3 regions of the Faecalibacterium sp. Marseille-Q0746 genome follow, and region 2 is predicted to be linked to each of the others. Evidence: a T-box and tRNA genes for the amino acid it is inferred to sense, from the RefSeq annotation. Region 2 holds a T-box; the other regions hold tRNA genes.
What was found. A T-box is a leader RNA that pairs with one kind of tRNA and senses whether it is charged. The one in region 2 lies ahead of pheS (phenylalanine--tRNA ligase subunit alpha), so its partner is inferred to be a tRNA-Phe.
Positions count from the first base shown of each region.

Region 1 (10,734 bases), 100 kb from region 2:
TCCACCAGGAACCACGCCTCCCGCGCCCGGTGGAGAGCCGCAGCCTTGACGGCGGCCTCCTCGGGGTCTGGGGTGGTAAAGCCGGAACCCAGCGCCACGCCGTTGGCCCCCATGAACGCTTTGGTGAAATTGTACTGTTGGATGGCAGTCAGCGCAGCCGCCCCGATGATGGCCTCGGTCTGGGGCCGCAGCAGCCCGCCGGGCAGGAACACCCGGCAGCCCTTCTGGGCCAGCAGGCGGGCATGGGCCACGCCGTTGGTCACATAGCTGGCGTTCAGGGCCGGGCCGTTCAGCGCCCGTGCCAGAGCCAGCGTGCTGGAGCCTGCATCCAGATAGATGAAATCTTCCGGCAGGATCAGTTCTGCCGCCGCCTGGGCGATGCTCTGCTTCTGACTGACGGCCAGCTCTTCCTTGGCGGCCATGGTGGGCTCGTCGGTGCGGAAGGGGCTGTCCGGCAGGGTGGCCCCGCCATGCACCTTGTTCAGTTTGCCCTGCTTGTCCAGCTCGTTCAGGTCGCGCCGGATGGTGGACTCGCTTGCGTTCAGCGCCTCGCACAGCTCCTGCACGGTGGCAGTGCGCTGGCGGGCCAGCAGGTCAAGGATGAGGGCGAAGCGTTCTTCTGCCAACATGAGGAAAGGTCACTCCTTTGGTGTTTTGTGATTGAACTTGAAGCTTTATGAAGCTTCCTGTCCTTATTATAGCAAGATTTCAGTCAAAATCAATCACAATGCGCCAGAAATAGCCGACAAAAATCACCTCTGAAAATTGAGCAGGTTGCACAACAACTGGGATACATTTGGCAAACGGCAGCAAGTGTGCTATGATATAAGAAAAATGCAGGAGGAACGCTATGACAAAGCCCAAGATCATCTTTTTTGACATCGACGGCACACTGGTGCCGCTCAAGGAGGGCATCCGCCCCAGAACGGTGGAGGCGCTGCAAAAACTGCGGCAGAACGGCATCAAGCTCTGCATCGCCACCGGCCGCGCTCCCATGGAAGTGCCGAAGTTCGAAGGGGTCACTTTCGATGCGTTCCTGACCTACAACGGCTCCTATTGCTTCACGCCGGAGCGCGATGTTTTCAAAAATCTCATCCCGAAAGCGGACATTGCCCTGCTCCGCCGGAACGCCGAAGCGTTGGGGCGGCCCATGGCGTTGGCCACCAAGGACCGGCTGGCCGCTAACGGCTCCGACCCTGATCTGGCGGAGTATTTTGCCATCGGCGGGGTCGAGCTGGTGATCGCCGACGATTTTGATGCTATGGCGCAGGGCGAGATCTTTCAGGTGCTGATGAGTGGCAGGGAAGCGGAGTACCCAGCCATCCTGAAGGATGTGGAGAACGCGAAGATCGCCGCATGGTGGGACCGCGCCGTGGATATCATCCCGGCCAGCGGCGGCAAGGGCATCGCCGTGGAAAAGATGCTGGAATTCTACGGCATCGACAAGTCCGACAGCATGGCCTTCGGTGACGGCAACAACGATATCGAAATGTTCAGAGCCGTCGGCACCGGCGTCGCTATGGCCAACGCCTCTGCCCGGCTGCAAGCCGCCGCCACCGCCCATTGCCGCGATGTGAAGGAAGACGGCATCTATTGGTATTGTGTAGAAAACGGCCTGATATGAAGAGAAAAAGCCGGTGCACTTTCTTGGCGCACCGGCTTTTTTCTATAGGGGAAACTTACTGATTCTGAATGTACTCGTCCATGGCCTTCGCGGCTGCCTTACCGGCACCCATGGCCTTGATGACGGTGGCGGCACCGGTCACGGCATCGCCGCCGGCGTACACGCCCTCACGGCTGGTCTTGCCCTCGTCGCCCTCGGTGACGATGCAGCCGTGCTTGTTGGTCTCCAGACCAGGGGTGGTGGAGCGGATCAGGGGGTTGGGGCTGGTGCCCAGGCTCATGATCACGGTATCCACATCCAGCTCAAACTCGCTGCCCTTTTTTTCAATGGGACGGCGGCGGCCGGAAGCATCGGGCTCGCCCAACTCCATCTCAATGCAGGTGATGGACTTGACGAAGCCTTCGTCGTTGGCGTGGATCTCCACGGGGTTGCACAGGGTCTTGAAGATGATGCCCTCTTCCTCGGCGTGCTCGACCTCCTCCTTACGGGCAGGCAGCTCGGCCATGCCGCGGCGGTAGACGATGTACACGGTCTCGGCACCCAGACGCAGGGCGCTGCGGGCAGCATCCATGGCCACGTTGCCGCCGCCCACAACGGCCACCTTTTTGCCGGTGCGGATGGGGGTCTTGCTGGTGGGCAGGTAGGCCTTCATCAGGTTGGAGCGGGTCAGGAACTCGTTGGCGGAGTACACGCCCTTCAGGCTCTCGCCGGGGATGCCCATGAAGCGGGGCAGACCGGCACCGGAGCCAACGAACACGGCCTCGTAGCCGTACTCGCCCATCAGCTCGTCGATGGTCAGCACCTTGCCGATGACCATGTTGCACTCAAAATCCACGCCCATCTTCTTCAGGCCGTCGATCTCCTGCTGCACGATGGCCTTGGGCAGACGGAACTCGGGGATGCCGTACATCAGCACGCCGCCGGCCACATGCAGGGCCTCGTAGACGGTGACCTTATAACCCAGCTTGGCCAGGTCGCCTGCGGCGGTCAGACCGGCAGGGCCTGCACCGATGATGGCGACCTTGTGGCCGTTCCATGCGGGCACGATGGGGGCGGTGTGGACGTTTTCACGGTGCCAGTCGGCCACAAAGCGCTCCAGGCGGCCGATGCCCACGGGCTCGTTCTTGATGCCGCGGGTGCACTTGCCCTCGCACTGGCTCTCCTGGGGGCAGACACGGCCGCAGACGGCGGGCAGGGAGGAGGAGCGGGCAATGACCTGATAGGCGGCTTCAAAGTCGCCCTCGGCCACATGACCGATGAACTCGGGGATATCGATGCCCACGGGGCAGCCGGTCTGGCAGGGCTTATTCTTGCAGTGGATGCAGCGCTTTGCCTCGTTCACGGCCATCTCTTCGGTATAGCCCAGTGCAACTTCCTCAAAGTTCTTGTTGCGGACGTTGGGGTCCTGGGTGGGCATGGGGCACTTTTTGGGATCCATATTGAAAGCCATCTTACTTTGCCTCCTCAGTCTTGAACAGATTGCAGGCCTTCTCGCGGGCCTTTGCCTCAAAGGGGCGGTACATGGTGCCGCGGGCCATGGCTTCGTCGAAATCGACGAGGTCACCGTCAAAGTCGGGGCCGTCCACGCAGGCAAACTTGGTCTCGCCGCCCACGGTCAGGCGGCAGCCGCCGCACATGCCAGTGCCGTCGATCATAATGGGGTTCATGGAGACGATGCTCTTCAGCCCGTGCTTCTGGCAGGTCTTGACGACGAATTTCATCATAATCAGCGGGCCGATGGTGATGACCAGATCATACTGGTTGCCGGCGGCCACCAGCTCATCCAGAGCGGCGGTGACCACACCCTTGGTGCCGTAGCTGCCGTCATCGGTCATAATGCGCAGCTCGTCACTGCAGGCGTTGAACTCGTCCTCGAGGATGAGCAGATCCTTATTGCGGAAGCCGATGACGCTGTGGACGGTGCAGCCCTGGTCGTGCAGCTCCTTGGCAATGGGCAGGGCGATGGCGCAGCCCACGCCGCCGCCGACAACACAGACCTTTTTCAGGCCCTCGGTCTCGGTGGCGCGGCCCAGGGGGCCCACAAAGTCATGGACGCTGTCGCCTGCATTCAGGCTGTTCAGCTCCATGGTGGTGCCGCCCACGATCTGGAAAATGATATCCACAGTGCCCTTTTCACGGTCGTAACCGGCCACGGTCAGGGGGATGCGCTCGCTGTCCTCAAACGGGCGCACAATGATAAACTGGCCCGGCTTTGCCTTTTTGGCAATGAGCGGGGCTTCAATGACCATCTTTGTCACGGTGGGGTTCAGCGTGACCTTTTCAGTGATCTTGTACATTGCGGTTGCTCCTTTTTTCTGGCAAAATCTCGGCACAAAAACACGTCTGCCCGCCCGCGCGGCACAGCAGACGTGTTTTTGTGCAACTTTTTGACAAGTTTATTATAACCTCTTTAAGAAGGGAAAGCAACCGAATTTTCTTTGTGTCTGCCGCCGCAAAGCTGAAACAAAGAATGGTATCTACCTGTACAAAGAAACGAAAGCAAACCTCCATGTGCAGTTTTGCGGCTGTACATGGAGGTTTGCTTTCATCAAAAAAGTCAGGATTCAGACGCTTTTGTAAGAGCAATGGAATGGTCAACGATACTCAGAATCTGTTGAATCTGTGATGGCGAAAGGGAAGCGATGGCATCGGAAAAGTGCTGAACAGCAACAGCGTTTGAAAGTGCGACACTATTATCGAGAAATAATTCTACAATGTTGATTTCAAGGCCGGTGCTGATGCGTTCCAAAGTATAAAGGGTGGGGCAGCGCAGGCCACGTTCAATATGCCCCAAAAAGGCGGCATTCATATCACATTTCAGTGCTAATGCTTCGAGACTCAGACCGCGCTGTTTGCGAATGGAGCGGATCCGCTGGCCTACTTGCAAGGAAAGTGCCTGACGTTCTATTGCGGAATTTTTCAAAATCGTCACTCCCTTGCTATCAAAAAGTATTATCCTTGAGTTAAGGATACACAGGAATGATTGTCAGTTCAATGTTCTATAAATATCAAAAATAATATCAAATGATATTGATTGAGCTGCGAATGTGTGATAGAATGAAAAAAAAAACGGGCAGATGTCCGATGAACTCAAACAAAGGAGAGATATTATGGAACGAAAAAAGAAAATCATTGTGGCTGTGGCGGCTGTGCTGGTGCTGATGGTGGGGCTTATGGCATGGAAAAAATCTGAAACAAAGCTTTCAGGCAGATACAAGACGGATCAATCTACGCAATACATTTATATGCTCCCGGAAGAATTTGTTTTTGAAAACGGATATTGCGATATCGGAAGTTTTACCTGCACCTATGAATATAAAAATGGAACGCTCTATTTTTATTGGGGTAATGCGGTATGGGCGAGCTTCAAATGCACGATCAATGGAAATAAAATTGTAGTGGACAATAACGGCGAATATATCACTTATTATAAACAGTGAGGGGAAATTTATGAAAAAGCTTAAAATTATACAAATCAGCATGATGCTGATTGCTTTGTGCTTTTGCACATCTTGCAGCGGTTCGAAACAAATGCCGAATGATCTGCTAAAAACGGCAATCCAGAACGAGGATGGAAATTACGGCGAATACGGTTTGGAACTCAAAGATTTTTCTGTAAAAGACCGAAACTACGACAGCAATTATAAAACAGAGAGCGTGACCGTAGAAGTCCGGGCAGAAAATGCGGATTCTGCCTATGAAGTGGCGTATGCCGTTGTGGGCAGTCGCCAGAATGGCGACTGGGATGTAACCAGTGTGCAGGAAATGGACACAACCGTATTACCGAAAGAATCACTGTCGCAAGGTATTGTGGATTCTGATGTAGCGCAACTTTTGCAGGAAAAGGAAAATGTGCGATACTATCTGACGCCAGGATATTGTGGATATAGCAATGCGCTAGAACAGGACATAACGGTAGATGTACAGCTTTGTTCGGATACACAGTATATGAGTGCGACTAGAGACTACCAGCTTTTTTATCAGTATACTTTGGATGGATGGGAACTGGTCGGGAAAAATGAAGATGATGTAAAGGTTCAGATCACAGATGATTTGTGCGGAACCTGGGTCGCTTCGAATGGAGAAGATTCCTACAAATTTGTGATCGACCATATTGAAGGTGATACAGCGTATGTGAAATATCAAGCGCAGTTCCGAATGCCACAATATGGCTGGAGTTCTAGAATGATTTCCAGAGGATATGATACATTAACGCCGGTTCCGGTCTCTGTGGTATATGAAGATTGGAAATCGGATTATTACGGGATAGAGATCGTTTTTGAAAAAACAAGATATGCAGAGTACTCCAGTGAAGACACGTTTGACTCTTTCTGGAGCAATCCGATGACAGTTGGAATTTATGTTTTTCCGGATCATTGCCCACAAAGAACATACGCCAACGGAACAGTCGAAGATGGCAAATCTTATGTTCTGACTGATATCAATATGTCTGATGCAACGAGACCTGTGAATGGAACTTATATTCTGACCAAGCAGTAATAGTAAAGGATATCTGCCGATTTTATTTGCGGCAGAGGCCCAGAAGTGTGTCTTGGAAAATGATTTCTTGAAGCTGGACGCGAAGGCCGGGGATAACCTCGGCCTTCATTTTTTGATGTTATTTGGTGTAAAACCAGAAAACTTGCAGAAATTGAAAATTTATGATTGACAAAGCCCCCGCCGTGCGGTATAATAACCAACGTCGCCGGGAGCGAAACCCCGGCAGACCACATGAAATGTGCGGCCGTAGCTCATCTGGTAGAGCGCCACCTTGCCAAGGTGGAGGTAGCGAGTTCGAGCCTCGTCGGCCGCTCCATTTTGTGGAAGTTTAGCTCAGCTGGGAGAGCATCTGCCTTACAAGCAGAGGGTCAGCGGTTCGAGCCCGTTAACTTCCACCATGTGGCCCGGTAGCTCAGTTGGTTAGAGCACCAGCCTGTCACGCTGGGGGTCGTCGGTTCGAGCCCGATCCGGGTCGCTGCTGCTTCTCTGGAAGCAGCTTATATGCCTCTGTAGCTCAGTCGGTAGAGCAGGGGACTGAAAATCCCCGTGTCATTGGTTCGATTCCGATCGGAGGCACTTTATATGCGGCCGTAGCTCATCTGGTAGAGCGCCACCTTGCCAAGGTGGAGGTAGCGAGTTCGAGCCTCGTCGGCCGCTCCAGACAAAACAAGCCACTGCAAAACATGATTCGTCGTGTGATGCAGCGGCTTTTTTGTACGTTGAAAGCTTTTTTGGAATTGGAAAAGGAGGGAAAAACGCAGTGATATTCGGCAAGTACATCAACCGGTATTACCTCAAGCATGCTCCCGTACTGCTGCTGGGCCTTGCCGCCCTGCTGACGGTGGATTACATCCAGCTTTTGATCCCGCAGCTCTACCGGCTGGTCATCAACGGGGTGAACCTTGGCCAGGTGGTGGTGAACGGTGAGACGCTGCCCTTTACCAAGGAAGTGCTGCTGCAGCACATCTGCCTGCCCATGATCTGGATCGTGGTGCTGATGGTCATTGGACGCTTTTTGTGGCGCATCTGTTTCTTCGGCTCGGCGGTGCGGGTCGCGGCAGACCTGCGGGAGCGGATGTTCGACCACAGCCGCAGGCTGTCCCAGCAGTACTATCAGGTGAACAAGGTCGGCAACCTGATGAGCCTGTACACCAACGACCTGGACACCATTCAGGAGTGCTTCGGCGACGGCGTGCTGATGTTCTTCGACGCGCTGACCCTGGGTCTGCTGGCCCTTTATAAGATGTGGACCATGGATGTGCGGCTGACCCTGCTGGCCCTGATCCCGGCGCTGATCATGTTTGCCATCGGCACCCAGATGAGCAAGGTGATGACCCGGCGCTGGGAGGAGCGGCAGCAGGCCTTCTCCGGTCTTTCCGATTTCGCGCAGGAGAACTTTTCCGGCATTGCGGTCATCAAGGCCTTTGTCAAGGAGTACAAGGAACTGCAGGCCTTCCGGAAGCTGAACAAGGAAAACGAGGAGATCAACGTGACCTACACGAAGATCGCCACCCTGCTGGAGGTGCTGGTGACCCTGTTCGTGGAGTCCGTGATCTGCATCATTCTGGGTTACGGCGGCTATCTGGTCTATCAGGGTCGATTCAACGCCGGCCAGCTGGTGGAGTATATCGGCTACTTTGAGGCCATCGTCTGGCCCATCATGGCTGTGTCCATGCTGATCGAAAAGACCAGCCGCGGCAGGGCCTCCCTGAACCGCATCACTGAGCTGCTGGATGCCCCCATCGATGTGGCCGACCGCCCCGGCGTGGCCGACCTGACCGACCCCAAAGGCGGCATCGAGTTCCGCCACCTGAACTTCCGCTACCCGGACGGCGAGTACGATGTGCTGCGGGATATCTCCTTTACCATTGCGCCCGGCGAGAGCGTGGGCATCGTGGGCAAGACCGGTGCGGGCAAGACCGCCCTAGTGGACCTGCTGCTGCGCACCTATAATGTGCCGGACGGAACCCTGTTCGTGGACGGCAGGGATGTGAACAGCCTCTCCATCCACTCGGTGCGCAATGCCTGTGCCTACGTTCCGCAGGATAATTTCCTGTTCTCGGACACCATCGCCCACAACATTGCCTTTGGTGTGGACGATGCCACCCCCGAGGACATCGAGCGGGCGGCAAGCATGGCCGATGTGCGGGATAATATCGTGGATTTCAAGGACGGCTACGAGACCGTTCTGGGCGAGCGCGGCGTGACGGTGTCCGGTGGTCAGAAGCAGCGCATCTCTATCGCCCGCGCCCTGCTCAAGGACGCGCCCATCCTGATCCTGGATGACTCCGTCTCGGCGGTGGATACCAGCACCGAGAAGATCATTCTGGACAACCTCAAGAACAGCCGGGCAGGCAAGACCACCCTGCTCATTGCCCACCGCATTTCCACGGTGGAGCGGCTGGATAAGATCGTATTCCTCAACGAGGGCCGGGTGGAAGCCGTCGGGCCCCACGATCAGCTGTATGCTTCCTGCCCGGAGTACCGCCGGATGGTCGATCTGCAGCGGCTGGAGGATGAGACGAAGGGAGGCGAAAACGCATGATGCATCTGAATCCATTGGTTCTGGTGGGCGCTGTCATCGGCGTGATCACCGCCCTGCTGGTGGCAGCCTATGCCGCCGTCAAGGACAAAAAGACCGCCATGGGCTTTGAGCGCAACATGGAGGACGGCGAGATCATGCGCCGCCTTGCCCGCTATGCCCGGCCCTACCTGAGCAAATTCCTCATTGTGGGCGTGCTGATGCTCTTCTCCATTGCCTACGATATCATTTCACCCCTCATCGTGGGCCGCATCGAGGAGCTGGTGGCCGGGGAGTTTGAACTCCGCGCCCTCTTCCTGGGCGTGTCAGTGTATGCAGGCGTGCTGGTGTTCTCTATGGGCAGCACTTACCTGCAGGCCGTGATTTTGCAGCGGGTGGGCCAGCGCATCATCTCCGATCTGCGCGAGGATCTGTTCAGCCACATTGAATCTTTGGCACACGAGCAGCTCAACGAGATCCCGGTGGGCAAGCTGGTCACCCGAGTGACCAACGATACCAACGCCATCTCCATGATGTTCACCAACCTCTTGGTCCAGCTGACCAAGAACAGCTTTGTCATTCTGGGCATTCTGGTGGCCATGCTCTGCCTGAACTACGAGCTGACGTTGATGGTGCTCTGCTTTGTGCCCTTCATCGTGATCTTCACGGTCATCTTCCGCAAGTTCTCCCGCCGCGCCAACCGCAAGCTCAAGAACGCGACCACCGATATCAATACCTATCTGTCAGAAAACCTGTCCGGCATCAAGGTCACCCAGATCTTTGGCCGGGAGGACGAAAAGATGGAGGACTTCCGCCAAAAGAGCCAGAAGCTGGCCCGGGCCAATCAGGAGCAGATCTTCGTGTTCAGCGTGTTCCGTCCGCTGGTGTATATGCTCTATGTCAGCTCGATCCTGTGCCTGTTCTATCTGGGCGGCATGGGTCACCTGAACAACGTCAGCTTTCTGGGTCAGACCATTTCCAGCGGTACCATCGTCACCTTTTATATGTACATCTCCAAGTTCTTCACCCCCATCCAGAACCTGGCCGAACAGTTCAACTGGCTGCAGTCGGCGCTGGCATCGGCAGAAAAGGTGTTCTCCATCATGGACATCCAGCCCAAGATGCAGGATGCCCCCGATGCCATTGAGCTGGACGAGGTGAAGGGCGAGATCGAGTTCCGGGACGTGTGGTTCAGCTACGTTCCCGGCGAGTGGGTGCTGCAGGGCGTTTCCTTCCATGTGGATGCCCGCCAGACGGTGGCCTTTGTGGGTTCCACCGGCTCCGGCAAGAGCACCATCCTCTCCCTGATCTGCCGGAACTACGAGTTCCAGAAGGGCCAGATCCTGATCGACGGTATCGACATCCGCAAGATCAAGATCTCCTCCCTGCGCAGGCACTTCGGCCAGATGCTGCAGGATGTGTTCCTGTTCTCGGGTACCATCCGTTCCAACATCGTTCTGCGGGAAGAGGGTATCCCCGACAGCGAGATCATGGAGGTCTGCCGCTACGTCAACGCCGACAAGTTCATCAACAAGCTGGACCACGGGCTGGACGAAGAGGTGCGTGAGCGCGGCAACAACTTCTCCGCCGGGCAGCGGCAGCTGCTCAGCTTTGCCCGCACCATCATCCATAAGCCCAGCGTGATGATCCTGGACGAAGCTACTGCCAACATCGACACCGAGACCGAGCTGCTGATTCAGGATTCGCTGGAAAAGATGCGTACCGTGGGCACCATGCTCATTGTGGCCCACCGGCTGTCCACCATCCAGCATGCGGACAACATCATCGTGCTGTCCCACGGTAAAATTCTGGAGCAGGGCACCCACCAGCAGCTGCTGGCCCGGCATGGCCGCTACTACCAGCTGTACACCCTGCAATACCACAAGGCGCAGCTGAACGCAGCCGAATAAACGCAGACAGAAAGGCCGCTGACCTGAGATGGGTCAGCGGCCTTTTCTGTCTGCACCGGGGGTGGAGTTGTCCGCTTCCGGATCGTCGAGGGAGCACAATTAACACTTGCAAAACAGGTGCATCGCTCGTATAATAGAATATGGTAAAATAATAAAAAAGAGAAATGGAAAGGAGGGGC
Region 1 covers NZ_JAFREI010000002.1:246,543-257,276, forward strand. The annotation lists gene J3351_RS02425 (DeoR/GlpR family DNA-binding transcription regulator) at 1-629, opposite strand, end outside; gene J3351_RS02430 (Cof-type HAD-IIB family hydrolase) at 851-1,624, shown strand; gene gltA (NADPH-dependent glutamate synthase) at 1,680-3,074, opposite strand; gene J3351_RS02440 (sulfide/dihydroorotate dehydrogenase-like FAD/NAD-binding protein) at 3,076-3,921, opposite strand; gene J3351_RS02445 (helix-turn-helix domain-containing protein) at 4,182-4,547, opposite strand; gene J3351_RS02450 (hypothetical protein) at 4,735-5,064, shown strand; gene J3351_RS02455 (hypothetical protein) at 5,075-6,124, shown strand; tRNA gene J3351_RS02460 (tRNA-Gly) at 6,365-6,440, shown strand; tRNA gene J3351_RS02465 (tRNA-Val) at 6,447-6,522, shown strand; tRNA gene J3351_RS02470 (tRNA-Asp) at 6,526-6,599, shown strand; tRNA gene J3351_RS02475 (tRNA-Phe) at 6,628-6,700, shown strand; tRNA gene J3351_RS02480 (tRNA-Gly) at 6,709-6,784, shown strand; gene J3351_RS02485 (ABC transporter ATP-binding protein) at 6,885-8,669, shown strand; gene J3351_RS02490 (ABC transporter ATP-binding protein) at 8,666-10,555, shown strand.
Region 1: it encodes a tRNA-Phe, which carries the amino acid that the T-box ahead of pheS (phenylalanine--tRNA ligase subunit alpha) is inferred to sense. The anticodon was not compared.

Region 2 (10,734 bases):
GGCCGTCTGGAGATCTTCCCCATGCTGGTGTTCTTTATGCCGGACACCTGGCGGCGGTTCTGAGCAAAATAACAAAGCGGATGCGCTCCCACCGGAACGCATCCGCTTTTTGCTGTATCAGAATTCCTGCGGCTTTTTCCCCAAGAGCGCCGCGCCGCTCAGCACGATGACCCCGCCCAGCAGGGCAAGGCCTGCACCGGCCTGCCCGAAGGCATCGCCGACGGCACCCACCAGAGGACTTGCAGGGATCATCAGCAGGCTGTAGGCCATGCCGTCCACGCTGATGAGGGTGGCTCGCTGGTCACTGGGGATGGCATCGTTCAGCTTCTGGCTCTCGTGGAGCAGATAGACCTCCAGCACACCCTGCACCAGCATCATGCCCAGGATGCCGCCCCAGGCGGGCGCAGTACCCACCAGCAGAGTGCCCACACCGCAGAGCAGGGCACAGGCCGTGTAGAGCTGCCGCATGGAGCGGCAGCTCACCCGGCGGCCGATCTCGGTGCCCGCCACGCAGGCCAGACCGCCCAGCAGCAGGGGAAGGAAGAGCAGCTCCGTGGGCCAGCCCAGCTCAACGAGCCGCTGCTGCAAAAACATTTTGGTCAGGTAACTGGGCACGCTGATGAGGGCGCTGGATGCGATAAGTTTCACCGCCATTGGGCAGGTGCGCAGGACATGCAGGCTGTCCCGCACCAGCTGGCGGAACTGTTCGGGCAGAGCGTGCAGCGGGTGCTTTTCCCGGCTGGCCTGTGATTCAGTGACGATGGGCTCCGCAAGCAGCATATTGGCAAGGGCGGAAGCACCCTCAAAGGCGGCGTTCAGCAGATAAAAGCCCACGTAGCCGAGAAACTGGTTCAGGATGCTGGCCATGGAGCCTATGGCGTTGGCCAGCATGGAGATCTGAGAGCCGTTGGCAGAGACCTGAATGTATTCTTCTTCGCAGCCTTCCTGCTTCAGGCTGTCGTAGAGCAGCGCCGTGGAGGTGCCGGAGAACATGGTCATGGCCAGCGCGTTCAGCCCCATGGCAAAACAGATGGTGAACAGGTCTGACGCAAAGGCCATCAGCAGGCTTTGCAGGACCATGCACACGCCGCCGGACACGAGGGTCTTTTTCCGGCCCAGCAGGTCTGCCGCCATGCCGCTGGGCACTTCACACAGCAGGCTGACAACATGGAACACGCTTTCGGCCAGGCCGATCTCCCACAGGGAGAAGCCTCGGGCCGCCAGCAGCGCCACCCATACCGCATCCGTGATGCGCAGGCCGGAGAAGAGATCGGTAGTGTAAATGCAGGCAAGCTGCTTTTTCAAATTGAGCTTACGTTTATGGTTCATGGGGAACACCCTTTCTATTTGTCGTTGTGAAATTTCAAAATAGAAAGTGTACCCTTGCTAACGAAAGTTTGCTGTGACCAAACCCCTCCGTCAATGCTGACGCATTGCCACCTCCCCTAATAGTGGAGGCCTTGGCAATCCGTGCAGAATTTCCGGTTTCGCCAGAGGCTCCCCTACTAGGGGAGCTGACGAGCGAAGCGAGTCTGAGGGGTTCAGGCAAAACAAAAGCGCCCAACAGCAAAGCTGCGCGGCGCTGAAAATCATGCTCCACGTCTTGCTGAAAGGTTTCCTCGATTTAGCTCCCCTACGAGAGGAGCTGGCTGCGCCAAAGCGCAGACTGAGAGGTTTTGTTTCCAATAAAAGGGTACACTTCGAGCCGGAACGTATTAAATCTGACCTTTTTTGAAAAAGATGCAGCCATTCCAACCCATCTGGGTGTACCCTCCTTTCAGTAAAACGTTACGCTTACAATACCATACTTTCGGCCAAAACACAAGCAAAACCGTAAAATTCAGGGAAAAAGTGCCGCCCCGGCTTGCAAACAGGCCCAAAGTGTGGTAAGATGATATCCGGTTATGAAACCTGAATATCTTGAAAACGCAGCGACGGAGAGAGTACGCATGCAGTTCCACAGCAAAGAGAGAAGCTTCACCGGCTGAAAGGGCTTCCGCGTGGGTGTGTGCCGAAGTTCGCTCCTGAGCGGCCTGCCCGAACGGCTTCTATTAGGGCAGGACGGCGCGCCCCGTTACGGCGTTTGAGAGCCGCCCTTCTTTGTGCAGGGCGGAAACCGGGTGGTACCGCGGAGCATTGGATTTGCAAAGGCTTCGTCCCTTTTGTCCGGCCAGAAATGGCCCGGCAGGGGACGGGGCCTTTTTTGCTGCCCCGCTTTGAAAACACGAACTGAGAAGGAGAGAATTTCCATGCAAGCAATGATCGACGAGCTGGCCAAACAGGCCGCAGAGAGCCTCGGTCAGGTCTCTTCCAAGGAGACGCTGGCCTCGTTCTGGCAGGAATATCTGAGCAAAAACGGCAAGATCCCCGCGCTGATGAAGAATCTGCGCTCTGTCGCGCCCGAAGAGCGCCCCGCCATGGGCAAGATCATCAACGAGCTCAAGCAGAAGGTGCAGGCAGACTACGATGCCGCCGCCGCCAAGGTGAAGGAGGCCGAGCTGGCCGCCCGCAACGCCGCTGAGACCGTGGACATCACCCTGCCCGCCAAGACCCGCACGGTGGGTGGTCTGCACCCCCTGACGCTGGTCACCAACCAGATCATCGACGTGTTCTCCGGCATGGGCTTTGCCGTGGCCGATGCACCTGAGATCGAGGACGACGACCACAACTTCACCCGCCTGAACGTGCCCAAGGATCACCCCGCCCGCGATATGCAGGATACCTTCTACCTGTCCGACGAGTTCCTGCTCCGCACCCAGACCTCCGGTGGCCAGATCCGCACCATGGACAGCCAGAAGCCGCCCATCAAGGTGCTGATCCCCGGCCGTGTGTTCCGTTCCGATTCCGATGCCACCCACAGCCCCATGTTCCACCAGATGGAAGGTCTGGTCGTGGATAAGGGTATCACCCTGGGCGACCTGCAGGGCGCGCTGAACACTTTTGTGCAGAAGCTGTTCGGCAAGGACACCCGCACCCGCCTGCGTCCCTCTTACTTCCCCTTCACCGAGCCCAGTGTGGAGGTCGATGTCAGCTGCTTTGAGTGCGGCGGCAAGGGCTGCCCCCTGTGCAAGCACACCGGCTGGATCGAAGTTCTGGGCGGCGGTGTTGTCAACCGCAAGGTGCTGGAGAACTGCAACATTGACCCGGATGAATATTCCGGCTTCGCCTTCGGCATTGGCATCGAGCGCATCGCCATGCTGAAGTACGGCATCAACAACATCGGCCTGATGTTCGAGAACAACCTGCAGTTCCTCAAGCAGTTCCATGAATAAGAGGGGAGAGAACAGACAATGAAAGTACCTTTCAGTTGGTTAAAAGAATTCGTTGATATCGACGTTACCGCTCAGGAGCTGGAGGAGAAGCTGTTCTCCTGCGGCTTTGAAGTGGAAGAGCTGATCCCGCTGGATGCAGGCATCAGCAAGGTGGTCGTTGGCAAGATTGTGGAGATGGAAAAGCAGGAGGGCACCCACCTGACCAAGTGTGTGGTGGACTGCGGTGACTACGGTCACGACATCCGCATCAGCACCGGTGCCGCCAATATGAAGCTGGGCGACTGTGTTCCCGCCGCTCTGGATGGCTCCACCCTGCCCGGCGGCATCAAGATCAAGGCCCGCAAGATGCAGGGCGTGGAGTCCAACGGTATGCTCTGCTCCGGCGAGGAGCTGGGCCTGAACGATGACCTGTTCCCGGGCTCTGAGGTCTATGGTCTGCTCATCCTGCCCGAGGATTCCGTTCCCGGCACCGACATCGCACCCGTTGTCGGTCTGGATGACTATATCTTCGATATCTCCATCACCGCAAACCGCCCGGACTGCCAGTCCGTGCTGGGCATTGCCCGCGAGGTCGCTGCCATTCTGGGCAAGCCCCTGCACATGCCCGCCATGGATTACAAGGCTGTCTGCGAGCCGGATGCTCCCATCAACGTCCAGGTGGAGGCCCCTGACCTGTGCCCCCGCTATATGGCGCACTACGTCCGCAACATCCGCATGGGCGAATCTCCCCGCTGGATGAAGCGCCATCTGGCCCTGTGCGGCCTGCGCTCCATCAGCAATGTGGTGGATATCACCAACCACACCCTGCTGGAAATGGGCCAGCCCATGCACGCCTTTGACCTGAACAAGGTCGCCGGCCGCACCATTGATGTGCGCCGTGCCCACGAGGGTGAGAAGATCGTGACCCTCGATGAAAAGGAGTTCACCCTGAACCCCAACAATCTGGTCATCTGTGATGCCGAGAAGCCTGTGGCTCTGGCCGGCATCATGGGCGGTGCCAACTCCGGCATGGATGAGAACACCACCAGCCTGCTATTCGAGTGCGCCACCTTCGCCCGTGACTGCGTCCGCAAGACCAGCCGTGCCCTGGGCCAGAACAGTGATTCCTCTGCCCGCTATGAAAAGGGTGTGGACCGCAACTCTCCCGAGCTGGGCCTGGCTCGTGCCCTGCACCTGATCCAGGAGCTGGACTGCGGCGATATCACCACCCTCGAGTATGACCTGACCGATGGCCGCCCGCTGGAGCGCAAGCACATCGTGACCACCCCTGCCAAGATCTGCGGTGTGCTGGGCATCACTGTGCCCGAGCAGACCATGATCGATATCCTGCAGCGCCTGGAGTTTACGGTGGATGTGCAGGCCGATGGCAGCTGGGATGTGTCTGCTCCTCTCTACCGTGAGGATGTGGAGAGCTTCCCCGATCTGGCGGAGGAGGTCATCCGTGAGTACGGCTATGACCACATCAACCCCACCTTCCTGAACACCGCCTCTGTCACCAACGGCGGCCTGAACTACGCGCAGAAGCAGCAGCTCAAGACCAAGCGCCTGCTGGCTGCACAGGGCTTCTATGAGGCCTCCACCCTGGCCTTCTACTCCAACGCGGAGCTGGATATGCTGCACATCCCCGCTGAGGATGCTGCCCGCAAGGCCATCCGCATCCTGAACCCCATCAGCGAGAACCTGTCCATCATGCGCACCCTGCTGACCCCGTCCATGCTGAACGTCATCGTGGACAACCTCAAGAAGGGCAATGCTGAGGGCCGCCTGTTCGAGATGGCTCCTGTCTATCTGGCCAAGGAGCTGCCCATCAGCGAGCATCCCCATGAGCGTCAGACCCTCTGCATTGGTGCCTTTGGCCCCGAGGAGGACTTCTTCACCGTCAAGGGTGCAATGGAGGCGCTGGCCGCAGGCTTTGACCTGACCTTCACCTATGAGCGCGAGACCACCCCGTGGCTCCACCCCGGCATCAGCGCCGCTGTCTACTGCAACGGCAAGCGTCTGGGCGTGTTCGGTAAGCTCTCCAATGAGATCAACGGCGAGCTGGAGATCGCAAAGGACCAGAAGGACAGCCAGAACATCTATCTGGGTGAGCTGGACTATGAGGCTCTGATGTCCTGTGTGGACGGTGAGCTGCGCTATAAGCCGCTGAGCCCCTACGCTGCCGTCAAGCGTGACCTGGCCCTTGTCTGCGAGGAAAAGGTCACCTGCGGCGAGATCGAGGACACCATCAAGAAGGCAAGCTCCCTCATCACCGAGGTCAAGCTGTTCGATATCTACCGCGGCGCAAACCTGGGCGAGGGCAAGAAGAGCATGGCCTTCTCCCTGACCCTGTCTGACCCCAGCGCAGAGATCTCCGCTGAGCAGGTCGAGCGCACCGTCAAGAAGGTGCTGGGCAACCTGAAGTTCAAGCTGGGCATTGAGATCCGGTAAACGGTGATCTTTACACAGCACTATGAGTCTCCTCTGGGCGGCATCCTGCTGGCCGCTGACGACACAGGCCTGACCGGCCTCTGGTTCGAGGGGCAGAAGTACTTTGCCCGCACCCTGGATGCGGTGCACCAGGAGCAGGAGACCGCTGTGCTCTCCGAGGCCAGCCGCTGGCTGGATGTTTATTTCGGCGGGCAGGAGCCGGACTTTACTCCGCCGCTCCATCCCGCTGGCTCTGCCTTTCAGCAGGAGGTGTGGGCGCTGCTGCGCCGCATCCCCTGCGGCCAGACCACGACCTATGGGGCACTGGCAAGGCAGCTTGCCGCAGAGCGCGGCCTTTCCCGGATGTCTGCGCAGGCTGTGGGCGGGGCTGTCGGACACAATGTGATCTCTATCATCATTCCCTGCCACCGCGTTGTCGGAACAAACGGCAGCCTGACCGGATATGCAGGCGGCATCGATAAAAAAGCCGCGCTGCTGAGACTGGAAATGAAAATGACGCTGTAAGAAATGCAGCAAATGAAAAATCCGAACCTTTTCCCGATGGGAAGAGGTTCGGATTTTTCTTGTTTGGTGGAGGCGATGGGAGTCGAACCCATGTCCGAAAAGAGTTCAGCGTAGGTGTCTCCGGGTGCAGGCGATCAACAACATTCCCTCCGCGTCACGCCGGTCGCCAGGCTAACGCATTGGTAGCTTCATGAGTTCCTGCCGGTCCGCAAAGCTTAGGTCCGTTCAGGTGCTGTGTCTAAAGGACGCCCCGGCCCCACACGACACAAGAGTGGGCGGAACGCGCAGCACTCAGGCTGCGAGCAACTGATAATTATTGTTGTCAGTTAATTTTTTGGAGGAGTTTAGAGCAGGTCCCCCACTGCTACCCGCTGCCCAGGCCTCGCTCCCCCCGTCGAAACCTTTACGCCCCCATAAAACACACCTTGCGGTGTGGGTAAGCTTTGAAGTTTCCGGGCAGGAATGTTGCCTGAAATCAATAGTAAACGCCGTTGGATTTAACGGCCCGGTCGATGGAGCGCTTGGCATCACGCTTGGCGGCATCTGCGCGCTTGTCGTAGAGCTTTTTGCCCTTGCACAGGCCCAACTCCATTTTGACGCGGCCATGCTTGAAGTAGAGCGAAAGCGGCACAAGAGTGTAGCCCTGCAGCTTGCACTGCTGGTGCAGCCGCCGGATCTCGTTCTTGTGGGCCAGCAGCCGCCGCACCCGCATGGGGTCCTGATTGAAGATGTTGCCGTGGTCATAGGGGGTGATGTGCATTCCCTTGACCAGCAGCTCGCCGTCCTCAATATCGACCCAGCTGTCTTTCAGGTTCACGCCGCCGGCACGCAGGCTTTTGACCTCGGTGCCTTTCAGCTCAACGCCGGTCTCCAGCGCTTCCAGAACGAAATACTCGTGGCGCGCTTCCCGGTTTGTGGCAATCGTCTTGGTTGCCGGACGCTCTTTGGTCGGTGCCATTCCGCGCGCCTCCTTTCTATCGCTTTGGTATCGTTACGTTAGTATATCATATTTTTGTGGATTTTCAAGGTCACTTTTTGAAGAAACTGTAAATCTTTCCCGCAAAAAGCGCCTTACAGCTTTTTATAGCCCACCGGTTCGTCCGCTGTACACCGCCGCTCCATCAGGTAGGTGTCCAGCCAGCGGCCGTGGCAGTCCCGGGCAATGCGCTCCCGGCGGCCCACCACGCGGAAGCCGCATTTCAGGTGCAGGCCCCGGGAGGGGGCGTTGTCCTGCAGCACCGTGGACTGCAGCGTCCAGTACCCGGCCTGTTCGGCCTCGCGGCAGAGCGCCGTGAGCAGGTGATAGCCCAACCCCTTGCCCCGGAATTTCTCCCCGACATAGATGCTCACCTCGGCCACGCCGCGGTAGCACCAGCGGGGATCTACCCGATGCAGGGCTGCCCAGCCGGCCACGACCCCATCGTCCAGCACCACCAGGCGGCATTCCCGGGTATGGGATGCGTCCCAGGCGGTGTAGGGCGGGCAGTTGGTCTGGAAGGTGGCGTGCTCGGTGGCGATGCCCTCCAGATATATTTTGGACACGGCAGTCCAATCCTCCGGCATCATGGGCCGGACTGTGATCTCACTCATATTCCTATCCTGACCGGAGCCGCAATGCTCCGGTTTCCCCTCATTGCGTGTGCAATATTTCTTTTCAGTATAGCAGAATCTGCCGCAAATCACAATGGAAACCTGTTCACCTCAGGCTAGGCAGAGTGTCTGAAATCTGAATACCCGGCCCCCCGGAAGCGTGGAGATCACAACACATGGATTTTGCGGACAGATTTGTTTTGACAATACCGGCGGGTGTGATACAATAGAACAAAAACCAACCGGTGTCGCCTGTGCAGTCTCATATTATAGTCCTCTGTACGGGAAAATGCAATCAGGGCGGTGCCGGGGGAAAGGAACGGAACATGAAACAGGCAAAACGAATCATCGCGATGGTGCTGTGTCTGCTGGCACTGCTGGCCCTGCCCGCCGGTGCCGTAATGGAAAAGGGAGAGCCCAACATCACGGCCCAGACCACCATGAAGGAAGTGCGCAACAACCCGGGCATCAAGAACTCCGGCTTCTACACCTACTCGCAGGATAAGGACTGCCCGCCGGGTCAGGCCCTGTGGGAGATGACCACTGTGGAAGGCTACACCAACGAGTATGTGGCCGAAGGCTGTGCCAAGGGGCTGAATCTGGTCATTGAGAACTACAACAATGGCGTTCAGGTCACCCACTCGTTCTACACGGATGCGGAAAAGGCGGCGGACTGCACCAAAAACAACACCGGCCTGTTCTATTTCCCGGCCAAGGCTGAAAATGCCAAGTTTGCGCTGATCCTGGCTGGCAGCGGTGCCAATGAGAGCGCCGAGCTGGAGGAGGGGGCCTGCACGGCCTGGCAACTGCATGAGCTGGGCTATGCCGCCTTTATTCTACGGTATCGCGTCTGGACGGATGCTTCCGATGACGCTCCGCTGGAGGACATCGGCCGGGCCATGCAGTACATTGAGGAACACGCTGCGGAGTTTGGCATCCAGCCGGAGCAGTACGCCATCGTGGGATATTCCATGGGCGGCCACCTGACGGGTCTGTTCGGCACGGAATCGGTGGGGTATCAGCATTACAATGTGCCCAAGCCTGCCGCCCTGCTGCTGGGCTACCCCATCAACGATATGACCTACATCAAGCCCATCTACCATGTCATTCAGGATATCGGCGCGTACGGCCCCAAATACTATACCCGGAATCTTTCGGATGAGATCACGCCGGACTACCCCGCCACCTACCACTGGCACGGTGTGAACGACACGCTGCTGAAAGAGCTGGTCTACTGGCGGCAGGGACCGCAGCTGGAAGCTGCCCTGCAGGCCAATCACGTCAAGCATGTTTACCGGGTGTTCAACAATGCACCTCACGTCTGCGGCATCGGCACAGGAACAGATGCCGAGAACTGGCTGGTGGAAGCCACTGCTTTCTGGGAAGAGCAGTGCGCCTGAGAGAAAGGATGAAACAGGATGAAAGATCTGAACGAAGCATTTGTGCATCTGAACGTCGGTCTGCCCGATGATGTGGAGCGGCTGAAGGCTGCGGGCTATTACAAAGAAGCCGTGGCACGGATCGATGAATATCTGGCCGAGGACTGGACGGAGACCCAGAACAGCCCCCGCAGTCAGGGGTTGGAAATGCCGGAGTATGAGCAGCCCGCCAACCCTGTGCCCCACGGCGTGGACGCACTGCGGGATGCCCTGCTGGTGCAGAAGGAGATCATGCGCCGCCTGCCGCAGGAATACTGCTGGAACGAGGCACAGGCCGTGGCCCGGATGCAGGGCCTGGTGCGGGATTTCACGGTGGAGGAGTTCCGCCAGCTGGTGCATGATGGCCGGGTGGACTGGCGGTTCGTGGAAGGGGAGAAGCGCTACCTTGACCGCTTTGCCGAGACGCTGATCGCCACCCACGCCGACCTTGCCGCCCGTCAGCTCGACCCGCCCGCCCCGGCCGCGCTGGCCCGGGAGCGCCGCCACCGCATCCATGACCAGATGGAGCGGGAAGGGCAGGCCAGTGCCCGCATCACGCTGAAGACCAGCGTGGGGATGTCGGATGAGGCCTTTGCCGCTGCTCTGGCCAAGGCAAAGGCAGAGGGCCGGGAGAGCGTGCACGTCCGCGCCTGGCTGCCCATCCCGGCGGAATGCCTGGCCCAGAGCGAGATCGAGCTGCAGAGCTTTACCGAGCAGCCGGGCCGCATCGCCGATGCAAACGCTCCCCAGCGCACCGTCTGCTGGGAGGCTGACCTGACCGAAAACCGCCGCTTCGGGGTGCAGTACCGTTACAAGACAACGGCAGTCTATGCTGACCCGCTGGACTTTGTGCCTGCACCGGAACAGCCGACCTTTGATACCGAGGAGCAGGCCCCGCATATCGTGTTCACACCCTACCTGCGGGCGCTGGCCGCACAGCTGACCGAAGGGATCACCGACCCGGCGGAAAAGGCAAAGCGCATCTATGATTACGTTACCCTGAACGTGCGGTATCACTATCAGCCCGCCTACTTTGTGCAGGAATGCCTGCCCGACCGCTGCGCACGGAACCGGCGCGGTGACTGCGGCATTATGGCCCTGACCTTCATCACTCTCTGCCGTCTGGTGGGCATTCCGGCCCGCTGGCAGAGCGGCCTGTCGGTGTCGCCCACCGGCGTAGGCTGCCACGACTGGGCCATGTTCTACATTGCCCCCAAGGGCTGGATGTATGCCGACTGCTCGTTTGGTGCCTCCATGGCACGGCAGGGCGAGGAAGAGCTGCGCCGCCACTACTTCGGCAGCCTGGACACCGGGCGCATGGTGGCAAACCGCGCCTTTGAGGCACCCTTTGACCCGCCGATGTACGGGTTCCGCTCCGACCCCTATGATAACCAGTCGGGCGAGTGCGAGGTGGACGGCGTGGGCCTTTATGGCGGTGCGCTGGATACCCGGAAAGAATTGGTCGATTTCGAGGACTTATAATCAATGGAACTTTTAGCTGGATTGTACACCCTGCTGCT
Region 2 covers NZ_JAFREI010000002.1:144,187-154,920, forward strand. The annotation lists gene J3351_RS02020 (TrkH family potassium uptake protein) at 1-63, shown strand, start outside; gene J3351_RS02025 (MFS transporter) at 118-1,329, opposite strand; T-box leader at 1,923-2,164, shown strand; gene pheS (phenylalanine--tRNA ligase subunit alpha) at 2,250-3,272, shown strand; gene pheT (phenylalanine--tRNA ligase subunit beta) at 3,291-5,702, shown strand; gene J3351_RS02040 (methylated-DNA--[protein]-cysteine S-methyltransferase) at 5,706-6,206, shown strand; RNA gene ssrA (transfer-messenger RNA) at 6,271-6,619, opposite strand; gene smpB (SsrA-binding protein SmpB) at 6,682-7,164, opposite strand; gene J3351_RS02055 (GNAT family N-acetyltransferase) at 7,278-7,796, opposite strand; gene J3351_RS02060 (alpha/beta hydrolase) at 8,123-9,196, shown strand; gene J3351_RS02065 (transglutaminase-like domain-containing protein) at 9,215-10,696, shown strand; gene rmuC (DNA recombination protein RmuC) at 10,700-10,734, shown strand, end outside.

Region 3 (10,734 bases), on a different contig from region 2:
CAGCTCCCTCGGAGAGGGAGCCTCTGGCGAAACCGGATACTTTGCAATTCAAGCAAAAGCTTTCCCGCCATGCCAAAGGCCCCATCCTAGAGGGGGCTGTCGAGCGAATGCGAGACTGGGGGAGTTTTTTACAGCATTGTCAGCTGCTCGCCCTCGTCCTCGGCGCGGATGAGCGCGCCGGTGGCGGGCAGGCTGCGGACACGGTAGCGGTGGGGGTTGGCAAGCTCCAGCGTTTCCGCCGGGACGACAGATGCAATGGTCTGGCTCTTTTTCAGGGTCACAACAGCAACACCCTGGCTGTCGCGGGTGGTCTTGGCAGCGATCTGCGCCGTGTTGACCAGCAGCATCCGGCCTGCGCTGGTGCGGATGACCAGCTCCGTGTCCTCGGGCAGGAAGAGCAGCTTTGCCAGCGGCTCCTTGTCGGAGTAGGCCTTGAGCAGCTTGCGGCGGTTCTGCTTGGTGGCGTAAGAGGCCAGCGGGATCTTTGCGCACTTGCCCCCCGCAAAGAAGAAAAGGACATAGCCGCTGTAATCGCCCGTGATGACCATAGCGAGGATGTTCTCGCCCTCATCCATTCCCAGACGGCCCGGCAGGTAGATGCCCATCTGGGCCACCTTGCCGTCCTCCAGCTCGTTCAGGCGCACCTTGTACACCTGCTGTTTGTCGGTAAAGAAGAGGGCCTCCACATTGTTCCGCGTCTCCACCTGATGGATGATCTCATCGCCCTCTTTCAGCTTGTGGGCACCGGCGGTGCGCAGGCTCTGGGGCGGGATCTTTTTCAGGTAGCCCTCACGGGTGAAGAACACGGTAACGGGATAATCCGGGATGGATTCCTCTTCGGCACCGCTCTCCTCCTCGGGCAGATCATACAGGATCTCGCTGCGGCGGGGCTGGGCGTACTTTTTGGCCACATCGTTCAGCTCATTGATGATGATGCGGCGGATGCGGGCAGGCTTTGCCAGAATATCGTTCAGGTCGGCAATGTCCTTTTCCAGCTGTTCGATCTCACCCGTCCGCTTGAGGATATACTCCCGGTTCAGGTGACGCAGCTTGATCTCAGCCACATAGTCGGCCTGCACCTCGTCGATGCCAAAGCCGATCATCAGGTTGGGCACCACCTCGGTCTCCTCCTCGGTGGTGCGGATGATATGAATGGCCTTATCGATATCCAGCAGAATGGCCGCAAGGCCCTTGAGCAGGTGGAGCCGCTTTTCCTTGCCGTGGAGATCATAGTAGGTGCGGCGGCGGACACACTCCATCCGGAAGGCTGTCCACTCCTGCAGGATCTCCCGCACGCCCATGACCCGGGGCTGACCGGACACCAGCACATTGAAGTTGCAGCTGAAGCTGTCCTCCAGCGGGGTGGTCTTGTAGAGCTTGGCCATCAGCTTTTCCGGGTCCACGCCGCGCTTGAGGTCAAGGGTCAGCTTGAGGCCGTTCAGGTCAGTCTCATCCCGCATATCGCTGATCTCTTTGATCTTGCCCGCCTTGACCAATTCGGCGATCTTGTCCATGATGGCTTCCACAGTGGTGGTGGGCGGGATCTGCGTGATCTCCAGCATATTCTCGCCGGGCACCACATTGTACCGGGCACGCACCTTGATGCTGCCCCGGCCATTCTCATAGACCTCCCGCATCTGGGCCTCATCGTACAGGATCTGGCCGCCGCCCACGAAATCCGGGGCGGGCATGGTGGTGGAGATATCGTGTTTGGGATCCTTCATCAGGGCCACGGTGGTGGCGCACAGCTCTGCCAGATTGAAGGAGCAGATGTTGCAGGCCATGCCGACTGCAATGCCCAGGGTATTGTTGGCCAGAATGGTGGGGAAGGTCACGGGCAGCAGGGTCGGCTCGGTGGTGGTTCCGTCGTAGTTGGGCACAAAGTCCACGGTCTCCTTATCGATATCCCGGAACAGTTCCTCGCAGACACCCTCGAGCTTGGCCTCGGTATAACGGGCAGCGGCGCAGGACATATCCCGGCTGTACGCCTTGCCGAAGTTGCCCTTGCTGTCCACAAAGGGCACCAGCAGGCTCTCGTTGCCCCGGCCCATGCGCACCATGGTATCGTAGATGGCGGCATCACCGTGGGGATTCAGGTGCATGGTGCTGCCCACGATGTTGGCCGACTTGGTGCGGGCACCCTTCAGCAGACCCATCCCGTACATGGTGTACAGCAGCTTGCGGTGGGCGGGCTTGAAGCCATCGATCTCGGGCAGGGCGCGGGAAACGATGACGCTCATCGCGTAGGGCATATAGTTGGTCTCCAGCGTGCTGGTGATGGGATCTTCCAGCACACTGCCCGCGTTCAGGATCTCAACGCCGTCGCCCAGCTGCGGGCGGACAGGCCTGGTCGTTTTTTTGGTTGTTCGTTTTGCCATTTTTGCTCCTCTATATCAGCATCTATATCCCGGATCCAACCCCTCAGTCTCGCATACGCTCGACAGCTCCCCTAATAGTGGGGCCCTTGGCATAGAGGGGAACTCGCAGGGCGTTCCGCAACGCCAGGGCCTCCCCTACTAGGGGAGGTGGCAATGCAAAGCATTGACGGAGGGGTTTATCTCGTCAGCTCACATCCAGATCATCCAGATATTCCGCGCCGTGCTGTGCAATATGTTCTTTGCGTCCGGCAAGGTTATCTCCCAGCAGCAGGTCAAACACCCGGGCCGTTTCCTCCACGTCCGTGGGCAGCACCTTGATCAGGCGGCGGCTCTCGGGGTTCATGGTGGTCAGCCACATCATCTCGGGGTCATTTTCGCCCAGACCTTTGGAGCGCTGGATGGTATACTTTTTGTCGCCGATCTCCTTCAGGAAAGCTGCCTTTTCCGGCTCGGTGTAGGCAAAATAGGTGTGATCCTTTGTGGTGATCTCATACAGCGGCGATTCCGCGATATAGACATAGCCCTCGTTGATCAGAGTGGGGGTCAGCCGGTAGAGCATGGTCAGCACCAGCGTGCGGATCTGGTAGCCGTCCACGTCAGCATCGGTACAGATGACGATCTTATTGTAGCGCAGGTTATCGATGTTGAAGGTGGCAAGTTCCTTGTTATGCTTGCCGCCCAGTTCCACGCCGCAGCCCATGACCTTGATAAGGTCCACGATGACATCGGACTTGAAGATGCGGGCGTAATCGGCCTTCAGGCAGTTCAGGATCTTGCCGCGGATGGGCATGATGGCCTGATATTCACTGTCGCGGCTCTGCTTGACCGCGCCCATAGCGGAATCGCCCTCCACAATGTAGAGCTCCCGGCGGGAAGCATCCTTGGTGCGGCAGTCCACGAACTTCTGCACCCGGTTGGCCAGATCGATCTGGGTGGAGAGCGTCTTTTTGATGCTCTGGCGGGTCTTTTCGGCGTGCTCACGGCTCTGCTTGTTCACCAGCACCTGCTGGCAGATCTTCTGGGCCTCCTCCGGCTTTTCAAGGAAGTAGACCTCCAGATAGTGCTTGAGGAAATCAGTCATGGCCTGCGAGACGAACTTGTTCGTAATGGCCTTCTTGGTCTGGTTTTCGTAGCTGGTACGGGTGGAGAAGCTGGACGAGACGTAGACCAGGCAGTCCTGCACATCCTGGAAGCTGATGGCGCTCTCGCCCTTCTTATAGAGGTTCTTGTCCTTCAGGTATTTGTTGATCTGGTAGACAAAAGCCGTGCGGACGGCGTGCTCGGGGCTGCCGCCGTGTTCCAGCCAGGAGGAGTTGTGATAGTATTCCAGCAGCTGCACCTTATTGGAGAAGCAGAAGGCAGCGCTCATCCGCACTTTATAATCCGGCTGATCCTCACGGTCACGGCCGGAGGCCTCGCTTTCGCAGCTGAACACCGGGGTCAGGGTATCCTCTCCTGCCACCTCCTGCACATAGTCGGCGATGCCGTTCTGGTAGCACCAGCTCTCCTTCCAGGGCTTGCCGGTGGCGGGGTCCTTCTCCTTTTCGTCCGTAAAGTTCAGGGTCAGGCCCGCGTTGACCACGGCCTGACGGCGCAGCACATCCTTATAGTAGCTGCCGGGCACGTCAATGTCCGTAAACACCTCATCGTCGGGCTTCCAGTGGATGATGCTGCCGGTACGGCGACCCTTGTAGGGTTCCTTCTGCAGGCCGCCCACGTTCTCACCCTTTTTGAAGTCGAGGTGGTAATGAAAGCCGTCGCGGTAGATATCGGCGGTCATCCAGGCAGAAGCGTACTGGGTGGCACACAGGCCCAGGCCATTCAGGCCCAGGCTGAACTCGTAGTTATCCTCGCCCTCACCGTATTTGCCGCCCGCGTACATCTCACAGAACAGCAGCTCCCAGTTGTAGCGGCCCTCGCCGTTGTTCCAGTCCACGGGCATACCGCGGCCAAAGTCCTCCACGATCACGCTGCCGTCCTTGCAGCGGGTCACATTGATGGTATCGCCGTGGCCATCGCGGGCTTCATCGATGGAGTTGGAGACGATCTCAAAAATAGAGTGGGCGCAGCCCTCCACGCCGTCTGAGCCAAAGATGACGGCCGGGCGCTTGCGCACACGGTCGGCACCCTTCAGCGAAGTAATGCTTTCGTTGCCATATTCCTGTTTTCTTGCCATGCTGTCCTCCGGGCCTGTTCTCTTGTAATGAGCAGGTCGTCAAATCAAAACGCCTTTGCTCTTTCCCTTATAATAAGTATAAGCGATGTGTAAAGAGCAAAAGCGTCGGTGTTCTTTTCTTTTATTAAACCATAGGTTGTATTACTTGTCAATTTCTTCGGGCAGATTTCTTGTCCTCCTGATTCGGCAGAAAAAAGCCCAGAAAGTCATTCTTATTTTGCGCGTTGAAACGCATAAAACGAAAAAAGTTTCAGTTTTTTTCAAAAATTTTGAATTTACCCCTTTACAAAATCAAAATTTCAGGTATAATAATCATCGTCCGGTGCGCCTCTGTAGCTCAGTCGGTAGAGCAGGGGACTGAAAATCCCCGTGTCATTGGTTCGATTCCGATCGGAGGCACCACCTTTCAGAAGAACAAGAATTACTCCTGTTCCTCTGATATGCGGCCGTAGCTCATCTGGTAGAGCGCCACCTTGCCAAGGTGGAGGTAGCGAGTTCGAGCCTCGTCGGCCGCTCCATAACGGAGTGGTAATAATCACTCCGGATATGGCCCGGTAGCTCAGTTGGTTAGAGCACCAGCCTGTCACGCTGGGGGTCGTCGGTTCGAGCCCGATCCGGGTCGTCTTTCCCTGTGGTGCAAGGGTAAATGCACCAATATGCGGCCGTAGCTCATCTGGTAGAGCGCCACCTTGCCAAGGTGGAGGTAGCGAGTTCGAGCCTCGTCGGCCGCTCCAAATGGAGTGGAAATATTCACTCCAAATATGGTGACGTGGCCAAGTGGTAAGGCAAGGGTCTGCAAAACCCTCATCCACCAGTTCAAATCTGGTCGTCACCTCCAAAAGTTCCCGGAAGCTGCGGCTTCCGGGATTTTTTGTTTTGCTTTTCTTTTCCTCGTTCCCGTGTTACAATGGGGATACTATTTTTGCGAAGGGGGCCGGCAAAGTGCTCTTGAATTCCAGCGAATATCTGAATACCGTTGAATCCATCAAGCAGGAAATTCGCGCGGCGCAGTATCGCGCATCTGTCAGTGTCAACCGGGAGCTTCTGCTTCTCTATCATACGATCGGCAATACGATCAATGCACATAAGACCTGGGGCAGCAAATTCATTGAAAGCCTTTCTGCCGATATCAAACTTGCTTTTCCGGACGCTTCCGGTTATTCCGTTCGGAACTTGAAGTATATGGCAAAATTTGCACTTGCTTACCCTGACGAGGAATTTGTGCAACAGCCTGTTGCACAAATTCCGTGGGGACACAATACCGTTCTCCTGGATAAGCTTTCCTCACCAGAAGAACGCCTATGGTACGCTGAAAAAGTTATTGAAAACGGTTGGTCTCGGAACGTTTTGATTCATCAGATCGAGAGCGGATTATATCAACGTCAGGCCATTGCATCAAAAATCACAAATTTTGAAGCTCGTCTGCCCGCCTCGCAAAGTGAGCTTGCCTTGCAAACGATGAAAGACCCCTATCTCTTTGATTTTATCCCTTTGAAAGAAAATATGCTTGAGCGGGATATCGAGCAGGCTCTTGTCAAAGATGTCACCAAACTTTTGCTGGAGCTGGGCACTGGCTTTGCTTTTCTGGGCAACCAATATCATCTGAATGTCGGCGGTGATGATTTTTATATCGACCTGCTGTTTTATAATCTGAGCCTGCGCTGTTATGTTGTGATCGAATTGAAAACCGGTGAATTCAAACCAGAGTATGCCGGACAGCTCAATTTCTATCTTTCTGCGGTAGATGGATTACTGAAAAAAGAGCAGGATCACCCTTCCATCGGCCTTCTTCTCTGCAAAAGCAAGAACGATCTGGTTGCAGAGTACTCCCTTAAAGATATGAGCAAACCCATCGGAGTCAGCGCATACCGTATCACAAGCTGCCTGCCGGAAGAGTTTGAAAAGCAGCTGCCTTCTGTTGAGGATCTTCAAAAGCGAATTTTGTAAGGCAGATTTTTCCCCGTTCCCGTGTTACAATGGGGATACTATTTTTGCGGAAAGGAGGGCCTGCCATGCCCGCTGAACATCACACCACCCTGACCCCGGACACGCCGGTGCGCTACCTCAAGGGCGTGGGGCCCAAGACCGCCGAGCGGTTTGAGAAACTGGGCATCGTGACACTGGCCGATCTGCTCTGCCACTATCCCCGGCGGTACATCGATTTTTCCCGTCCCTACTCCATTGCCGAGGCCCCGCCAGACACCGAGTGCGTGGTGAAGGCCGAGGTGTTCGCCAAACCTGCCGGGCGCATCCTGCCGGGCGGGCGGCGGATGGAGCGCATCACCGCCGGGGATGATGTTTCCAGCCTGGAGATCACCTGGTTCAACAATCCCTATGCCACCCAGAAGCTGGAGCTGGGGCAGGAATACTATTTTGAGGGCATCGTGACCGGCGGGATGCTTCGCCGTCAGATGGTCAACCCGCAGGTGCGCACGGCGGCACAGATCACCGCCGCTCCCTTCGAGGCCGTTTACCCCCAGACCGAGGGGCTTTCCAGCACCGTGATTGCAAAATGCATCCGGCAGCTGCTCCCCCATGCGGAACTCCTGCCCGACCCGCTGCCAGAGGAGATGCTGAAAAAATACCGCCTGCTCTCCAAGGCCGATGCCGTGCGGGCCATCCACTGCCCTGCCACGGAGGAGGAGGCTTTTGCAGCCCGGCGGCGGCTCATCTACGAGGAGCTGCTGGTGCTCCAGTTGGGCATTGGACGAATGAAGAACCGGGGCAGCGCCTCCACCGGTGCACCCATGCAGCGGCTCGACCCGTCCCCCTTCTGGGCATCGCTCCCCTTCTCCCCCACCGGTGCCCAGCGCCGGGCCGTAGACGAAATTCTGACCGATCTGTCCGGCAGCACCTCCATGAACCGCCTTTTGCAGGGCGATGTGGGCAGCGGCAAAACGCTGGTTGCCGCCGCCGCCATCTGGGCCTGCATCCGCAGCGGATATCAGGCGGCCCTGCTGGCCCCCACCGAGATCCTTGCCGCCCAGCACGCAGAGAATCTGAACCGGATGCTGGCCCCCTTCGGGATGCGTGTGGCCCTGCTGACCGGCGGCATGAAGGCCGCCGCCCGCCGCACCACGCTGGCTGCCATCCGCAGTGACGAAGCCGACCTTGTGGTGGGCACCCACGCCATCCTGAGCGAGGGCGTGGAGTTTGCCCGGCTGGGTCTGGCTGTGGTGGACGAGCAGCATCGCTTCGGCGTGCGCCAGCGCGGAATGCTGGCCGAAAAGGCCGCGAACCCCCATCTGCTGGTGATGAGCGCCACGCCCATTCCACGCACATTGGGCCTGCTGATCTACGGTGATCTGGACATTTCCATTCTCGATGAGCTGCCCCCGGGCCGCAAGCCCGTCAAGACCCGGTGCATCACCGGAAAAAAGCGGCGGGATCTCTACGGCTTTCTTGACCGGGAGATCGGAGCCGGACGGCAGGTATATATCGTCTGCCCCGCCATCGAGGACACGCCGGACGGCGGGCTGAACGCCGTGAAGAGTTACTACGAGGACATTGCCAAAGCCCTTCTCCCCGACCGCCGGGTCGGCCTGATGCACGGTAAGCTCAAGCCAAAGGAGAAAGCCGCTGTAATGGACGATTTCAAAGCCGGCCGGCTGGACGCACTGGTATCCACCACTGTCATCGAGGTGGGCGTGGATGTTCCCAACGCCACCGTCATGGTCATCGAGAATGCCGAGCGCTACGGCCTGAGTGCCCTGCACCAGCTGCGGGGCCGCGTGGGCCGGGGTGCCGCCGAGAGCTGGTGCTTCCTTGTCAGCGACAACACCGCCGAGAGCGTCCAGAAGCGGCTCAAGTTCCTCTGCTCCACCTCGGACGGCTTTGCCGTGGCGCAGTTCGACCTTGAGACCCGCGGCCCCGGCGACTTTTTCGGCAGTCGCCAGCACGGCCTGCCCACCCTGCAGATCGCCGACCTGATGAATGACACCCGCACCCTTCACGCCGCGCAGGCCGAGGCCGCCGCTCTGCTGGCCGCAGACCCCCTGCTGGAAGCGCCGGAGCACAGCCTGCTCGCCGCGCAGGTCGAACAGATGTTCACAAAGGCTGGAGCCATGAATTAAAACAATAAAAAGAACCGGTTTCCATGTATTTTAAATGAGAAAGGCTCCTGCAAAAGCAGGAGCCTTTCTCATTATTACGATTCTGTCATCGGTTCAGGCTTTGCGCCGCTTTGGCGATCACAGCCAGCAGATCGACCAGATGTTCCACGTCCATCTGGCCGCTGTTGTTGGCAAAGGCATAGAAGCAGCCCTGCACGCAGAAGGAAAGCAGGATGCCCCGGTCGGGGTCCGCTGCAAAGGTGGGGTCTTTGGCCGCCAGACGGTCTCGCAGACCCTTTTCAATGCAGTTGGCAAAGATCCCCTGCCTTGCCCCGGAGAAAAGGATGTTCACCGCCTCCTGGTTCTGAACAAAGGCATGGAACAGTTCACGGGTCAGCTGCTCTGTGTGTGCAGCGGTAAGCCCCACATTGGGCACACTGTCCAGAATGACATGGATGAGCTTGTTCTCCAACCGGCTGGACAGCTCATAGATATCCTCATAGTGGGCATAAAAGGTGGATTTGTTCACCTTGGCCAGTGTGCACAGGTCTTTGATCCTGATCTTCTCCAGCGGCTGGCGGGCACGCAGCTCCATGAATGCCTTTTCGATGGCGCGGTCAGTCTTTTCAATGCGGATGTCCAAAATAATCCACCACTTTCATTGTTTCGTTGGATATCCAACGCTTTTCGTTTTTCGGGGATAGACAGTTTGTTCGAGTTTTCTTACAATATCAATAGAGAATCCCTTTCTCTCTCAGCGCGGCTTCGATCCTCTGGAATGTTTCTTCATCCGGGCAGCGAAGGGTGTGCAGATGTACGCCGCCGGTCATCCGGCTGAGCAGGCACTCCGGGGTATTGGCTGCCTGAGTGATAAAGGTGTCCACATCGTATCGGCTGGCGAGGTTCAGGTTGCCCCGCAGTTCGCCGTAAAGCGGGTTTTCCACCGCCACATCGACCACCACGCCTCCCTGATCCACCACCGTGTAAAGCTCGGTGCGCATCTCATCGGCGGTCTTGTGCACACAGGCCAGGATGCCGGTGTAGCCGCCGGGGGTCGGGTGGAACTGATACCCGCGCGGGGTGGCCTCGATTTCGGCCCCGCCTGCCCGCAGAAGGGCCACGTCCCCCACCACGATCTGGCGGCTGACCCCCAGCTTTGCGGCCAGTGCACTGGCACTGATGGGTGCGCTGGCCCCATGAAGCTGTTGCAAGATCTTTTCCCGGCGCTGTGCTGCGTTCATTGTTGTTCCCCCTGTCAGCATTTTTCCCTATTATAATAGTGCATGACAGGTGTCCTGTCAATCCAGACGCAGGACCGTGGCGTAATTGGAGGGCAGCTGGACCTTCATCCGGCCAGATGCAAGGCTGACCATCACATTCTCAGCGCCCACGGTATCGGCCAGCAGGTCCGTTGCAGCGTTGGCCTCCACCGGCAGCTGGAATTCCATCTCAGCCGGGCCGTCGCCGTTGTTGAATACGGCCACGAGGGCTTTTCCATCCAGCACCCGGGCAAAGGCATAGCACTGAGTGGTCAGCTGGAGCTCCTTCACCTCGCCCCAGCTCAGGGCCGGGTATTCGGCCTTCAGCCTGCCCAATGCGGCGTACACACTGGTGACGGGGTTGGTGGTCAGGTCATCCCGGAATTTGTCCAGCTCCAGGCAGGGGCGCAGGGGCCAGTCACTGCCCCACTCCTTTTTGCCCTCGATGCCAAATTCGGAGCCGTAATAGATGGACGGAATGCCCCAAAGCGTGTATACTAGAATTGCAATGTGCCGGATGTGCGCCTTGTTCCGCAGTTTATTGGGCAGGCGCTCCACATCGTGGTTGTCCGAGAAGGTATAAAGCCGGGTGTCGTGGCAGAGCCCCTGCAGACGGCGCATGGTGTGTGCGATCTCAAAATAGTTGTGGTCGTTGTGGCCGCTCCACAGGCCCTTGTGCAGCTCATAGTTGGTAACGGAATGGAGCATTTCAGGGTTGGCCCAGCGGCTGTAATCGCCGTGGATGACCTCGCCCATCAGCCAGAACTCAGGCTTGACCTCGTTGGCAAGGCGGCGCAGGCCCTTCATAAAGTCGAAGTCCAGCACATCCGCTGCATCCAGCCGGATGCCGTCAATGTCGAATGCATCGA
Region 3 covers NZ_JAFREI010000005.1:43,329-54,062, forward strand. The annotation lists gene J3351_RS04340 (DNA gyrase subunit A) at 129-2,378, opposite strand; gene J3351_RS04345 (type IIA DNA topoisomerase subunit B) at 2,563-4,554, opposite strand; tRNA gene J3351_RS04350 (tRNA-Phe) at 4,881-4,956, shown strand; tRNA gene J3351_RS04355 (tRNA-Gly) at 4,997-5,072, shown strand; tRNA gene J3351_RS04360 (tRNA-Asp) at 5,103-5,176, shown strand; tRNA gene J3351_RS04365 (tRNA-Gly) at 5,213-5,288, shown strand; tRNA gene J3351_RS04370 (tRNA-Cys) at 5,318-5,392, shown strand; gene J3351_RS04375 (YhcG family protein) at 5,497-6,501, shown strand; gene recG (ATP-dependent DNA helicase RecG) at 6,567-8,627, shown strand; gene J3351_RS04385 (TetR/AcrR family transcriptional regulator) at 8,713-9,249, opposite strand; gene J3351_RS04390 (transcription repressor NadR) at 9,338-9,847, opposite strand; gene J3351_RS04395 (alpha-amylase family glycosyl hydrolase) at 9,905-10,734, opposite strand, start outside.
Region 3: it encodes a tRNA-Phe, which carries the amino acid that the T-box ahead of pheS (phenylalanine--tRNA ligase subunit alpha) is inferred to sense. The anticodon was not compared.